Linked DNA regions of Streptosporangium sp. NBC_01755. The protein of the gene in region 1 interacts with the protein of each later gene in a pairwise test. Links are inferred from orthologs where the notes say so. Each region holds a gene or a part of one and is shown on either strand. Other genes may lie near its edges. The genes, in order: OG884_RS05480 and ftsZ.

Evidence for each region.
Region 2: the proteins of OG884_RS05480 (region 1) and ftsZ interact in binary tests that used the Escherichia coli proteins (3 or more experiments, as listed by UniProt). The link is inferred for Streptosporangium sp. NBC_01755 from one-to-one orthologs.

The regions. Positions count from the first base shown.
Region 1 is NZ_CP109131.1:1,297,500-1,303,929, reverse strand. What follows is about bases 1,839-4,800. They hold OG884_RS05480 (rod shape-determining protein), read left to right. Parts: upstream 1,839-2,784; coding sequence 2,785-3,816; downstream 3,817-4,800. Other genes in these bases: mreD (rod shape-determining protein MreD), read left to right, coding at 4,729-4,800; mreC (rod shape-determining protein MreC), read left to right, coding at 3,816-4,724; ndk (nucleoside-diphosphate kinase), read left to right, coding at 2,183-2,593; OG884_RS05490 (hypothetical protein), read left to right, coding at 1,839-2,091. Also shown: OG884_RS05495 (DUF4233 domain-containing protein), read left to right, coding at 1-232; more of OG884_RS05490, read left to right, coding at 244-1,838; more of mreD, read left to right, coding at 4,801-5,256; mrdA (penicillin-binding protein 2), read left to right, coding at 5,317-6,430. UniProt on the Escherichia coli protein: Forms membrane-associated dynamic filaments that are essential for cell shape determination. Acts by regulating cell wall synthesis and cell elongation, and thus cell shape.
Region 2 is NZ_CP109131.1:6,268,980-6,275,302, forward strand. Bases 143-2,997 are described here. They hold ftsZ (cell division protein FtsZ), read left to right. Parts: upstream 143-816; coding sequence 817-2,178; downstream 2,179-2,997. Other genes in these bases: OG884_RS29780 (cell division protein FtsQ/DivIB), read left to right, coding at 143-591; OG884_RS29790 (YggS family pyridoxal phosphate-dependent enzyme), read left to right, coding at 2,376-2,997. Outside these bases: more of OG884_RS29780, read left to right, coding at 1-142; more of OG884_RS29790, read left to right, coding at 2,998-3,080; OG884_RS29795 (cell division protein SepF), read left to right, coding at 3,199-3,702; OG884_RS29800 (YggT family protein), read left to right, coding at 3,785-4,072; OG884_RS29805 (DivIVA domain-containing protein), read left to right, coding at 4,122-4,979; OG884_RS29810 (hypothetical protein), read left to right, coding at 5,023-6,323. UniProt on the Escherichia coli protein: Essential cell division protein that forms a contractile ring structure (Z ring) at the future cell division site. The regulation of the ring assembly controls the timing and the location of cell division.

The DNA.
Region 1 (6,430 bases):
CGAACCGGCCGTCGCGGCCACCGTCGGGCTGGGCCTGGCGCTCCTCTGCGTGGTGGTCATCGGCCTGCTCAAGCGGCCTTTCGCCTACGTCGCGGGAAGTCTGATCCAGGTGCTCGCCATCGCCTCCGGCTTCATGGTCACGACCATGTTCTTCCTCGGAGCGATCTTCGCCGCGCTGTGGATCACAGCGATATTCGTCGCTCGCCGTGTCGAGGGCGTGACTTCTCGCTAAAGTCGGCCAACATGGCCGTCCCTCCCATTCAGCCGACTCGGGCGGTGGGCGCCGGGCCCACGGGCCTGGTGCGCGCACTCGGTGTCCCCTTGATGCTCGACGTCGTCCTCGGACTACTCGTCGCGGTAGTGCTGCCGTTGGCGATCGTCGCCATTCCCAACACCATCTCGGTGGTCGCCGCCCTCCTGCCGCCGGAGGTCTCGCAGATAGCGATGATCAGGGCACACGGGCTGGCGCTCCCCGCGATGGTCCTGACCATGCCGGTGGCCGCGGTACTGGTGCGCCGGGTGAGGGCGGCCCCGATGGTGGTCGCGGGGCTGACCCTGCTCGCCTTCGCGGACGCCGCCGGCGGCTATGCGGGGTCCACGGCGCTGGTGGGGATCCTGCGGGTCCTGCACGGTGTCGGCGCGGGCCTGCTGGTCCCCGCCACCCTGATGGCCGTCTGGGGGCGTTCCCCGTTCCTGCGGGTGGTGTGGGCGGCCACGCTGGCGGCCAGCCTCCTGGCCGCACAGGCGCTCGCGCTCTGGCCACTCGACCAGGTCGACTCCTGGCGCGTCACCCTCCAGCCGTACCCGATGCTCACCGGGGTGGCACTCGTGCTGGCCGCGCTCTACCTCGTGCTGTGGCTGAAGGACGGTGAGGGCGCTGCCGGCCCGGACCCGGGCGGCGCGGCGCGTGGGCGCACGCTGTGGGCGGTCGTGCCCGCCGCGGGCGTCGCGGCCCTCGCCCTGGGCAGCACGTTCGACTGGTCGGCGAGTCTCGTGATCCGCGCGGCCCTGGTGTCCGTCCTCGTGCTGCTCGCCCTGGCCTCCTCGGGTGCCTCACGGGGGGCCGTCGGCCGTGCGCCGGCCTACGCGATGGTCGCGGTCGGCGTCGTCGTCCTGCCCACCGCGGCTCAGGTCACCTACGTCGAGCTCGGTGGGCTGGGGGGTCCAGGTCTGTCCGGCCTGTGGTCGGCCTTCGCGATCGCCGCCGTGGTGGCTCTCCTGGCCGCCGCGCTGACGAACCGGCTGGGCGTCACGACCATGCCCATGGTCACCGCCGGTGGCCTGGTGGTGGTGGTCGCGGGCCTGTGTGCCGTACGGCTCTTCCTTCCCACCTCGGGCGGGCTCGCGCTGATCCTCCCGTTCGCGCTGCTCGCGGGGGGCACCTCGGTGGCCCTTACCGGCGCGCTGCGTTCCTGTGCCGAGGAGGCCGCGCTCCTGGCACTGTCGCTGTTCTTTCCTGCGGTGCTGGCGGGTTTCCTGCTGGGCAGCGGCGTTCAGGTCGCCCAGCTGCGGGAGGCCAGGACCCCGCAGGCACTGGTCGACGGGTTCGTGGGCGCTCTGCACCTGTGGACACTGGTCGGGGGTGGCCTGGTGCTCGTGGTGATCGTGCTCGCCGCCGTTCTGGCCCGTCTCCTGCCGGGGAGTCCGGACAGCCTGCCGGGGAGTCCGGACAGCCCGCCGGATGCCGGTACGGCGGACGTCTCGCCGATGGCGGGCCCCGCCTCCGGGCTGGTGCCCTCTCCCGCGGGGGAGGCCGATCCCGCCGGCGGAGCCTGGCAGGGAGCCGTCACGCGCGGACAGCCGGGGCCCACGGTGGTGCGGCCGCGCTCCGAGGCAGTGGCCGGTTCCCACACGCCGGCCCGCTCGAAGCCGGAGGCCAGGCCCATGAGCGGGTCCGTCGCCGCGGCCGGAGGAGGGACCGGGGCGGGCAAGGGCAACAGGTCCAGGCCTCGGCACGAGCCGGACCGCGTTCCCGAGAGCGACCCCGACACGGAGCCGGAGCCGGAGAAGGTGGTCGCGCCACCGGTGGTGGTGCCACCGCCCGCGCCCTCGCCGGAGGACGGCCCTGGGGGCGGCCCGGCCCTCCAGTGATTCCGTCGACCACGGGAAAGCGTGTGAAGGGCGGTAAACTTCGCGCGATTACCGCAGTCCGCGACCCATACATGTTCGAAGGAGAACTTCAGTGTCCGAGCGCACCCTTGTCCTGATCAAGCCCGACGGTGTGGCGCGTGGTCTCATCGGCGACGTGATCGCCCGTGTCGAGCGCAAGGGTCTGAAGGTCGTGGCGCTGGAGCTGCGTACCCTGGACGTCGAGACCGCCAAGACGCACTACGCCGAGCACTCCGAGCGGCCGTTCTTCGGTGAGCTGGTGGAGTTCATCACCTCCGGCCCGCTGGTCGCGCTGGTGCTCGAGGGGCCGCGCGCCATCGAGGCGTTCCGCTCCCTCGCGGGCCTGACCGACCCGGTCAAGTCCGCTCCCGGCACCATCCGCGGTGACCACGCTCTGGAGATCGGCGAGAACGTCGTGCACGGCTCGGACTCCCCCGAGTCCGCCGCAAGGGAGATCAAGATCTTCTTCCCGGATCGCTTTTAGGCGTCCGCTTTTATCGTGTTTGTCGGGCCCCGCCGTCCTTCTGGACGGCGGGGCCCGACGTATTTGGCTAACCCAAGATTTTGCTGCGGCAGGCCGGCTCATTGCGCTCAAGGGTGGGTGCGTCACGTTACGATTCGAGTGCGTTCCGTAGTTTTCGCCGACGACCTGACGGAAGGAGGCCGGCTTTCCTCATGGGCAGCAATCTTGCTTTTTTGGGCCGTGACATGGCAGTCGACCTCGGCACCGCGAACACCCTTGTGTACGTCAGAGGGCGCGGGATCGTGCTCAACGAGCCGTCCGTCGTAGCGATCAACAGCATCACCGGGAAGATCGTGGCCGTTGGCATCGAGGCCAAACGGATGATAGGCCGCACTCCGAGCAACATCATCGCCATCCGCCCGCTCAAGGACGGTGTCATCGCCGACTTTGATGTCACCGAGCGCATGCTGCGCTACTTCATCCAGCGGGTGCACAAGCGCCGCCATTTCGCCAAGCCGCGCATCATCATCGCCGTGCCGAGCGGGATCACCGGGGTCGAGCAACGGGCGGTCAAGGAGGCCGGGTACCAGGCGGGCGCCCGCAGGGTCTACATCGTCGAGGAGCCCATGGCCGCCGCGATCGGCGCCGGGCTCCCCGTGCACGAGCCCACCGGCAACATGGTGGTCGACATAGGCGGTGGCACCACCGAGGTGGCGATCATATCGATGGGCGGTGTGGTCACCAGCCAGTCGATCAGGGTGGGCGGTGACGAGCTCGATCAGGCGATCATCGCCTTCGCGAAGAAGGAATACTCGCTCATGCTCGGCGAGCGCACCTCCGAGGAGATCAAGATGGCCATCGGCTCCGCCTGCATGCTCCCGGAGGAGAGCCATGCCGAGATCAGGGGCCGTGATCTGGTCAGCGGCCTGCCGAAAACGATCGTGGTGTCGGCGGCCGAGATCCGCAAGGCCATCGAGGAACCGCTCAACGTGATCGTCGACGCGGTCAAGACCACACTTGACAAGTGCCCGCCGGAGCTCTCCGGAGACCTCATGGACCGGGGGATCGCCCTCACCGGGGGTGGGGCGCTCCTCAAGGGCATGGACGAGCGGCTGAAGGCCGAGACCGGCATGCCGATCCACCTCGTCGACAACGCACTCGACTCCGTGGCGTTGGGCACGGGCAAGTGCGTCGAGGACTTCGACGCCCTGCAGCAGGTCCTGGTTCCCGAGCCGCGGCACTGATGAAGGACACCCGCCGGGCACGGGTCAACCTGGGGCTGCTGCTGGCCGCCGCGCTCGTGTTCGTGACCATCGACCACCGTTCGGCCACGCAATCCCCGTTCGGGCCGCTCCGTACGGCCGGCACGACATTGTTCGGCACCGCGGAGAGTGTGGGGTCGGGGATCGTGCGGCCGGTCGGCGAGTTCTTCGAGACGATGGCCGAGGCTCCTTTGGCGCGTGGACGCATCGAGGAGTTACGCGCGGAGAACCAGCGGCTCAAGCGCGACCTGGCGGCGCAGAGCCTCGACCGGGGGCGATCGGAGGAACTGCGCAAGCTGCTCGGTGTCTCGGGCACCGGCGGCTACAAGATCCTGCCCACCCAGGTGATAGCTCGGCGCGGTGCTCCAGGTTTCGAGGAGGCCGTCGAGCTCGACGTGGGGCGCGCCGACGGGGTGCGCACCGAGATGACGGTGCTGAACGCCGACGGCCTGGTCGGCAGGGTGGTCCATGTGGGCCCGTCCACCTCGACCGTGGTCCTGCTCAGCGACCCCGCCTCGGCGGCCGGGGCCCGGCTGGAGGGAAGCAACGAGATCGGGGTGGTGCACGGGGTGGGGGAGAACGGCCGCCTGGTCCGTTTCCGGCTGCTCGACTCGACCGCGCCCATCATCCCCGGTCACCGCATCGTGAGTTTCGGTTCCCAGCGCGGCGCGCCGTACGTGGCGGGGGTGCCGATCGGAGTGGTGGAGCGGGTGGAGGCCACACCGGGTGAGTTGACCCGAATCGCGTACGCGCGGCCGTATGCCGACCTCACCGCGCTGGACGTGGTCGGCGTGGTGGTACAGGCGCCGCGCCGCGACCCGCGTGACACGGTGCTCCCCTCCGGCCGGGGAAAGGCGGCGGCTCCCCGCTTCCAGCGAGAGGGGCTCTGACGGGATGGGCCGCAACGCGATCTTCGTGACGCTGCTCCTGGGAATCATGATCTTCCAGGTGACCGTCGTCAACAGGTTGCCGCTGCCGGGACAGGCCGCGCCGGATCTGGTGCTGCTCGCCGTGGTGGGGTACGCGCTGGCCCGCGGGGCCGCGGCGGGGGCGGTCATGGGTTTCGCGGCCGGACTTCTCAGCGATGTGCTGCCGCCGGCCGCGCACCTGTTCGGGTACCACGCGCTGGTGCTCTGCCTCGTCGGCTTCATGGCGGGACGCGCGGTGGAGAGCCATCCGGGGGCGGGGCCGCTCGCGGCGCTGGCCTGCGCGGCCGCCGGTCCGGTGATCGCGGTGGCGGCCGGCGCCCTGCTGGGAGACCCGCGGACCGGCATGTCCATGCTCACGACGGCGCTGCCGCAGGCGGTGCTCTACAACCTGCTTGCCGCGTCGCCGGTGGTGTGGGTGGTGCGAAGGCTCGTCTGCGGGCCGGAGGCGCGCCCCGTCCAGGTGCTCGGATACGTCATGCGGAGCCGCTCGTGAGGCCGCGTACGAGGCACCTCGTGCTGCGGGACACGTGAGTGGCGGTGGGGAGGAACGGGCATGGGCCTGATGCGAGGGCGACTGGTCGTGGTGCAGTTACTGGTGGTGTCGATGCTGGCGCTGCTCGCCGTCCGGCTCTGGCAGGTACAGGTGGTGCGCGGCCCGGAGTACGTGGTGGCCGCCACCGAGACGCGCACGCGCGATGTCGTCGTTCCCGCGGTGCGCGGGCAGATCCTCGACTCGACGGGCCATCCGCTGGTGCGAAACCGGACCACACTGGTGGTCTCGGTCGACCGCACCCGCCTGAACCGGATGGAGGGCAACGGCAAGGAGGTGCTCGAGAAACTGGCCGCCGTGCTCGGCCGTCGCCCCGCCGAGTTGCGGGAGCGCATCAGGGCATGCGGGCCGGGGGTCACCCGTCCCTGCTGGCCCGGCTCCCCGTACCAGCCGATCCCCATCGACGCGGACGTCACCACGCGCGAGGCCCTGCAGATCCTGGAGCGGCAGGAGGAGTTTCCCGGGGTCACGGCCGAGGTGCAGGCGGTGCGGGAGTATCCGAGCCGGAGCGCGGGAGCACAGGCGCTCGGCTACCTGCAGCCGATCACGCAGGAGGAGTTGAACAGGCGCGACGGGCTCAGGGCGGCGTTCTCCGGGGTCGACCTGGTGGGCAGGGACGGCCTGGAGTCGGTCTACGACGTGTCCCTGCGGGGAACGCCGGGGATGCGGCGGGTGCAGGTCGATCGGCTTGGCAAGGTCACCGGGGTGGAGCAGCACGTGCCTCCGGTGCCGGGCGACACGCTCATCACCAGCATCGACTCCAAAGTGCAGGCAACGGCGGAGAAGGCGCTGGCCGAGGCGATGAAGGGCGCGCCCAGCGCCGACGGAGCGGCGGCGGTGGTACTGGACGTGAAGACGAGCAGGGTCGTCGCCCTGGCCAGCGCGCCGACGTACGATCCGGAGATCTGGACCGGGGGAATCTCCGAGGTGCACTACCAGCGCCTGCTGTCCGGCAAGGCGGGCAAGCCGCTGATCTCCCGGGCCATCAAGGGCGAGTTCGCGCCTGGTTCGACGTTCAAGGTGTCGTCGGTGGCGGCGATGCTCAAGGACGGCTACCCGCTGAACGGCCAGTACGACTGCCCGGGGTCCTTCATGGTGGGCGACCGGCCGTTCAACA
Region 2 (6,323 bases), 5.0 Mb from region 1 along the record:
TTCTCCCCGGTGCTCGGGGTGCGGGAGATCCAGGTGGTGGGCAACGCGGCCCTGTCCACCGAGCAGATCCGGCGGGCGGCGCAGGTGGCCGGTGGCAGGCCCCTCGCCACGGTCGACCTGGCCGAGGTCGAGGAGCGAATAGGCCGGATCACGCAGATCGAGTCGGTGACGGTCAGCCGCGCCTGGCCTGGGACCCTGTGGGTGAAGGTCGTGGAGCGCAGGCCGGTGGCGGTGGTGCCGGTCGGTGGCAGGTCCGCGCTGATGGACCGGCACGGGATGGTCACCGAGGTCAAGGATATCGCGCCCCCGGCGCTGCCCGTGCTGCGGGTGGACCGGCCGGGGCCGGGGGACCCGGCGACCGCGGCGGCGCTCACGGTCATCGCCGCGCTGCCGGAGAATCTGGCCCGCCGGGTCGCGGAGGTGCTCGCACCGTCGGCGGAGACGGTCTCGTTGCGGCTGAAGGACGGCCGCGCGATCGTGTGGGGTGGCGGTGACCGGCCCGCGGACAAGGCACGGATCCTTGTTACGCTGCTCAAGCGTCCGGCCGACACCTATGACGTCAGTTCGCCTGACGTCGTGACGGTTAAGTGATCTCATCGGATGGCGGGCGTTCCCGGAAAAGGACGGCCCGCGACACGCTGGACGTGCTTGCGGCGCGGTTAGTTGACCCGCCAGGAGCGTAACTCCTACTGTCCGTATCACTCCTCAGGTTGACATAAAGCTAAATCTCAACTTGAGGGTGAGGGTTTTGGAAACGACGGCACGGGCCCCGTGCCGCATGAAATTGCAAGTCAACGAGCGGAAAGGCCCCTCGTCGTGGCAGCACCGCAGAACTACCTCGCGGTCATCAAGGTTGTAGGAATCGGCGGAGGCGGAGTCAACGCCGTCAACCGGATGATCGAGGAGGGACTCAAGGGCGTCGAGTTCATCGCCATCAATACCGACGCCCAGGCGCTGCTGATGAGTGACGCCGACGTCAAGCTCGACGTCGGGCGCGAGCTCACTCGCGGCCTCGGCGCGGGAGCCAACCCCGAAGTCGGGCGCAAGGCGGCCGAGGACCACCGTGAGGAGATCGAAGAGGTCCTCAAGGGCGCCGACATGGTTTTCGTCACGGCCGGTGAGGGCGGTGGCACGGGCACCGGAGGTGCCCCGGTGGTGGCCAACATCGCCCGCACCCTGGGCGCGCTGACCATCGGCGTCGTGACCCGGCCCTTCAGCTTCGAGGGGCGGCGCAGGGCGATGCAGGCGGACGCGGGCATCGAGACCCTCCGAGAGGAGGTCGACACCCTCATCGTGATCCCGAACGACCGGCTGCTGTCGATCTCCGACCGGCAGGTGAGCGTGCTGGACGCCTTCAAGGCGGCGGACCAGGTGCTGCTCTCCGGTGTCCAGGGCATCACCGACCTGATCACCACGCCCGGCCTGATCAACCTCGACTTCGCCGATGTGAAGTCGGTCATGTCCGGTGCCGGCTCGGCCCTGATGGGCATCGGCCACGCGCGCGGCGACGACCGTTCGGTCGCGGCGGCCGAGATGGCCGTGTCCAGCCCGCTGCTGGAGGCCAGCATCGACGGCGCGCACGGCGTGCTGCTGTCGATCGCCGGCGGCTCCGACCTCGGCCTGTTCGAGATCAATGAGGCGGCCCAGCTCGTCTCCACCGCCGCGGCACCGGACGCCAACATCATCTTCGGTACGGTCATCGACGACGCCCTCGGCGACGAGGTGCGCGTCACCGTGATCGCGGCAGGGTTCGACGAGCCCGCTCCCGAGCCCAAGCAACTCCCGCAGCCGGCGGCCCGCACGCAGCCCGCCTCGCGTCCCGCCCCGCCACCGCCCTCGGCGGCCCCCCCGGTCCGCCCGCTGGCGCCCACGGTCAAGGCGGAGCCCCGTCCGGAGCCCAGGGTGGAGCACGCGCCGCCCCCACCGGTGCGCTCGGTCGTCACCCCGCCGCCCGCGCCGGTGGAGCCGACGCCTCCGCCCCAGCAGATCCACCCGGTCCACCCGGTGGAGCACTTCGAGCCGCACTCCCCTCCGCTGTCGATCCCGCGTCCGGCTCCCGAGCCCTCGCAGCCGACGCCGATCTCCGCGAGGGTCACCGACCCCGCCCGGCGCCGACCGGTGATCTTCGAGGAGCAGGAAGAGGAGTTGGACGTCCCCGACTTCCTGAAGGAGCGGTGATCTTCGAGGAGCAGGAAGAGGAGTTGGACGTCCCCGACTTCCTGAAGGAGCGGTGATCTTCGAGGAGCAGGAAGAGGAGTTGGACGTCCCCGACTTCCTGAAGTGATATCGCTCACGGTGGGGGTGGGCGAAGAGCCTCCCGACCGTGCCGGGAAGAATGGGCTCCGCCGGTTTGCCACTGTCCGAGCGGCGGAGATGTGACGGAAACAACACGACGAGATGAGATAGCGGCCGGACTGGCCCGGGTCGAGGCGGAGATCGCCGAAGCCTGCCGGGCCGCCGGCCGCGGTCGCGAGGAGCTGACGCTCGTCGCGGTGAGCAAGACCTACCCCGCCTCCGACGTGCGACTGCTGGCCGGGCTCGGGATCGCCGACGTCGGGGAGAATCGCGACCAGGAGGCTTCGGTCAAGGCGCGAGAGTGCGCCGACCTCGGCCTCCGCTGGCACTTCGTCGGCCAGTTGCAGACCAACAAGGTCCGCTCGGTGGTCGGCTACACGGACGTCGTCCACTCGGTCGACCGCCCGCGCCTGGTCACCGCCCTCAGCCGGGAGGCACTCGGGGTGGGACGCCGGATCACCTGCCTGGTGCAGGTCGCGCTCGGCGGTGACCCGGCCAGGGGCGGCGTGCCTCCAAAGGAGGCCGAGGCGCTGGCGGACGCCGTGGCCGGGGCGCCGGGGCTGGAGTTGGGCGGGGTGATGGCGGTCGCGCCGCTGGGGGAGGAGCCGGGCAGGGCGTTCGCGAGGCTGAGGGAGATCGCGCGGTCCGTCCAGGAGGCCCACCCGGGCGCCGACGTCATCTCGGCGGGGATGAGCGGGGATATGTCCCAGGCCATTGCCAACGGTGCGACACACCTGCGTGTTGGTACGGCGTTGCTCGGTCGCAGGAAGCCCTTCGTCAGGTAATGTCCATTCAAGTGGACCTTGGCGTCCGCGTACCCGGACAGCGGTCGAACGGTGGTGAGCTCAGGGCGGTCGGGCTGTCCCTCGGGCACATCGAGGTAAGACGGAGGAAGAAGTAGCGATGGCCGGCGCGATGCGCAAGATGGCGGTCTACCTCGGTCTTGTCGAGGACGACCGCTACGAGAGATACGACAGCTACCCCGACGACGAGTACGAGGAGTTCGACGACCCTCGCAGGGAGGGCGACGAGCGTCCTGGCACGGTCCACGACCTCTCGGACGACACCGATCCCGGCGTACCCGCTCCGAGGCCCGCGACGGCTGTCCTGGAGCGCCGCACGACCGATCTGGCGCGCATCACCACCCTCCATCCCCGCACGTACAACGAGGCGCGGACCATCGGTGAGCACTTCCGTGACGGCACTCCTGTCATCATGAATCTGACCGAGATGGTTGACAGTGACGCAAAGCGGCTCGTTGATTTCGCGGCAGGTCTCGTCTTTGGCCTACATGGCAGCATTGAACGTGTTACCAACAAGGTGTTCTTGTTGTCCCCAGCCAATGTCGAGGTGACCGCCGAGGACAAGGCTCGAATCGCGGAACGCGGATTCTTCAACCAGAGCTAGAGTTCCACTATGAACAGTGACCGGCCCGACGGGTCCCGATGGGACGAAGGACGGCAGAGCGGAGTGGAGGCGAGGACGGACCGTGGGGATCGTTAGCGGGATCTTGGTCTTCGTCCTGTCCATCTATCTCGTTCTGCTGATCGGCAGAATGATCTTTGAGACGGTGCAGGCGTTCGCACGTCAGTGGCGCCCCACAGGCATCGTCCTGGTGCTGGCGGAAGCCGTATACACGGTGACCGATCCACCTCTCAAGTTCCTCCGCCGTTTCATTCCACCACTCCGGTTGGGTACGGTGGCCTTTGACCTAAGCTTCACAGTGCTGTTCATTGTGGTCTTGGTCTTGATCCAACTCGTGTCCGCGCTTCGTTGATCGGGTACCGTCCCCCCGGACAGACTCCAAGCGCGCCAAGGAGACCGAAATGCCGCTGACTCCCGCCGATGTGCGGAACAAGCAATTCAGTACGACCCGCCTTCGGCCGGGTTACGACGAGGAAGAGGTAGATGCCTTCCTCGATGAGGTCGAGTCCGAGTTGGACCGTCTCATTCAGGAGAACGAGGAGCTCCGCGCCAAACTGGCGGAGTGCCTGCGGGGCAAGGTCCCCGGCGGGATGGGCATGGCCATGGCGCCCGCCCCCATTGCCGAGCCCAAGCCCGAGATGATGATGCAGCAGCCGGAGCCGATGCGCGCTCCCGAGCCGGTGCAGCATCAGCAGCCCGTTCCCGTCGGAATGGGAATGCCGCCGGCCGAGGACAACATGGACACCGCGGCACGCGTGCTCGCCCTCGCGCAGCAGACCGCGGACCAGGCCATCGCCGACGCCCGCCGGGAGGCGGACGAGACGGTGACCCGGGCGCGCCGCGAGGCCGACGACATCCTCGGCAAGGCGCGTCGCCAGGCCGAGCAGGTCATCGGTGACGCTCGTGCCCGAGCCGAGACGCTGGAGCGCGACGCGCAGGAGCGGCACCGCCAGGCCATGGGCTCGCTGGTGCAGACCCGTGACGAGCTCGAACGTAAGGTCGAGGAGCTCCGTAGTTTTGAGCGCGAGTACCGTAGCCGCCTGAAGCTGTATCTGGAGAACCAGCTGGCCGAGCTCAACGTGGCTGCCGAGAGCAGCGGCGGGTTCCCGATCGTGAGCGGGCCTCCGGCCATGTCCCACGCGGTGACCCCGGGTGGTCAGCCGACGCTCCAGAGTGCGCCCAACCCGTTCGGCGGCGACCCGTCGCAGCACTCGGGCGCCTTCCAGGGCGTTGACGGTCCGCACAACGACCGCCGCTAAGGTGTCGGGTCACCCCCTTTGACCCGCATCCGGGAGTCTTTCTGTGATCCTTATCAGCGCCGGTTTGGTACTCACGGCCATCGTCCTGCTCATCGTGGGATTCGTGTTGGCCAAACCGTTTCTGGTCATGTGGTCGATCGCGGTCAGCGTGCTGTCCGCCGTCTTCCTGGTGATCGGGGCGTTGTTGCGGCGCCACGAGCTGTTCCCCGGTGCTCCCGCCGGGGCCGCTCCGCCCCTTCCCCCGAAGGGACCGATGCCGGCCGGGTCCGTCCCCGCGCCGCACGGCATGCCGAACCAGCCTTCCGCTCCACCGCACATGATGGCGCAGCACGGGATGCGGCAGCAGGTGCCCGCGGCCCCGACCCAGCCACGCCGCGGCCCGGTGGCCGGGCCGGCCACCGCCACCGCCGCGAGGCGGGGTGCCCTGGACGCCGAGGCGATCGTTCTGGTCGTCCCCGGCCGCAAGCGTTATCACATCGCGGGGTGCCGCCAGTTGGCCGGCAGGGATCATGAGGAACTCACCCACGAGGAGGCTCGTGAGGAGGGCTTCACGCCCTGCACCACCTGCCTGCCCGAACCCGCCGCCGGAACCCGGCCGTACCAGACCCCGCCAGGGGCGCGGGAGGCCGCCGAGCCCCTGAGCGCCTCCCGGGAGTCCGGGTCCTTCGACGGCGCCGGTGAGCCCGGCCCGCACGAGGCCACGGCCAGATTCACCGCCCCGTACCGGCCCGCGCGGCCCGCGGCCCCCTCCGGCGGGCAGCAGGCCCCCGGAACGCGGTCCGAATCCCAGCCCAGGCCGGACACTCCCGCCGCCAGGCGAGAGAGCACCGTGTCCCGGCAGGAGGCCGTGTCCCGCCACGAACCCCCGCGTTCCCCGCAGGAGCCCGTCACCCCGGCCCGGCCCTACATCCAGTCTCCCGAGCCGCAGGCACGGCCCCAGGAGCCCGTGAGCCCTCCGCTCCGCGCCGCGGAGCCGCCGACCCCCTCGGTGCCGATCCGGCTGCCGAAGATCCCCGAGATCCCGCACGCCGAGTCCGAGGCCACCAGCTGGTTCAGCCGTGACGTGGTCGTCCAGGCGTCCAAGCCCAAGCCGGAGACCCCGGTGGCTCCGGCCAGGCCCGAGCCCGAGGCGGCGGAGCCCGCCAAGCCCGGACCGGCCGTGGGCGGCGCCTCCGCGAGCCGGGGAGGGGCGCCTGAGAGCGCCAAGCCGGAAACCGGCGAGGCCGAGCGCACCGGCCCCGGGGCCGTCGAGCCCGAGAACGCCGCGTCCGAGAACGCCGCGTCCGAGAACGCCGCGTCCGAGAACGCCGCGTCCGAGAACGCCGCGTCCGAGAACGCCGCGTC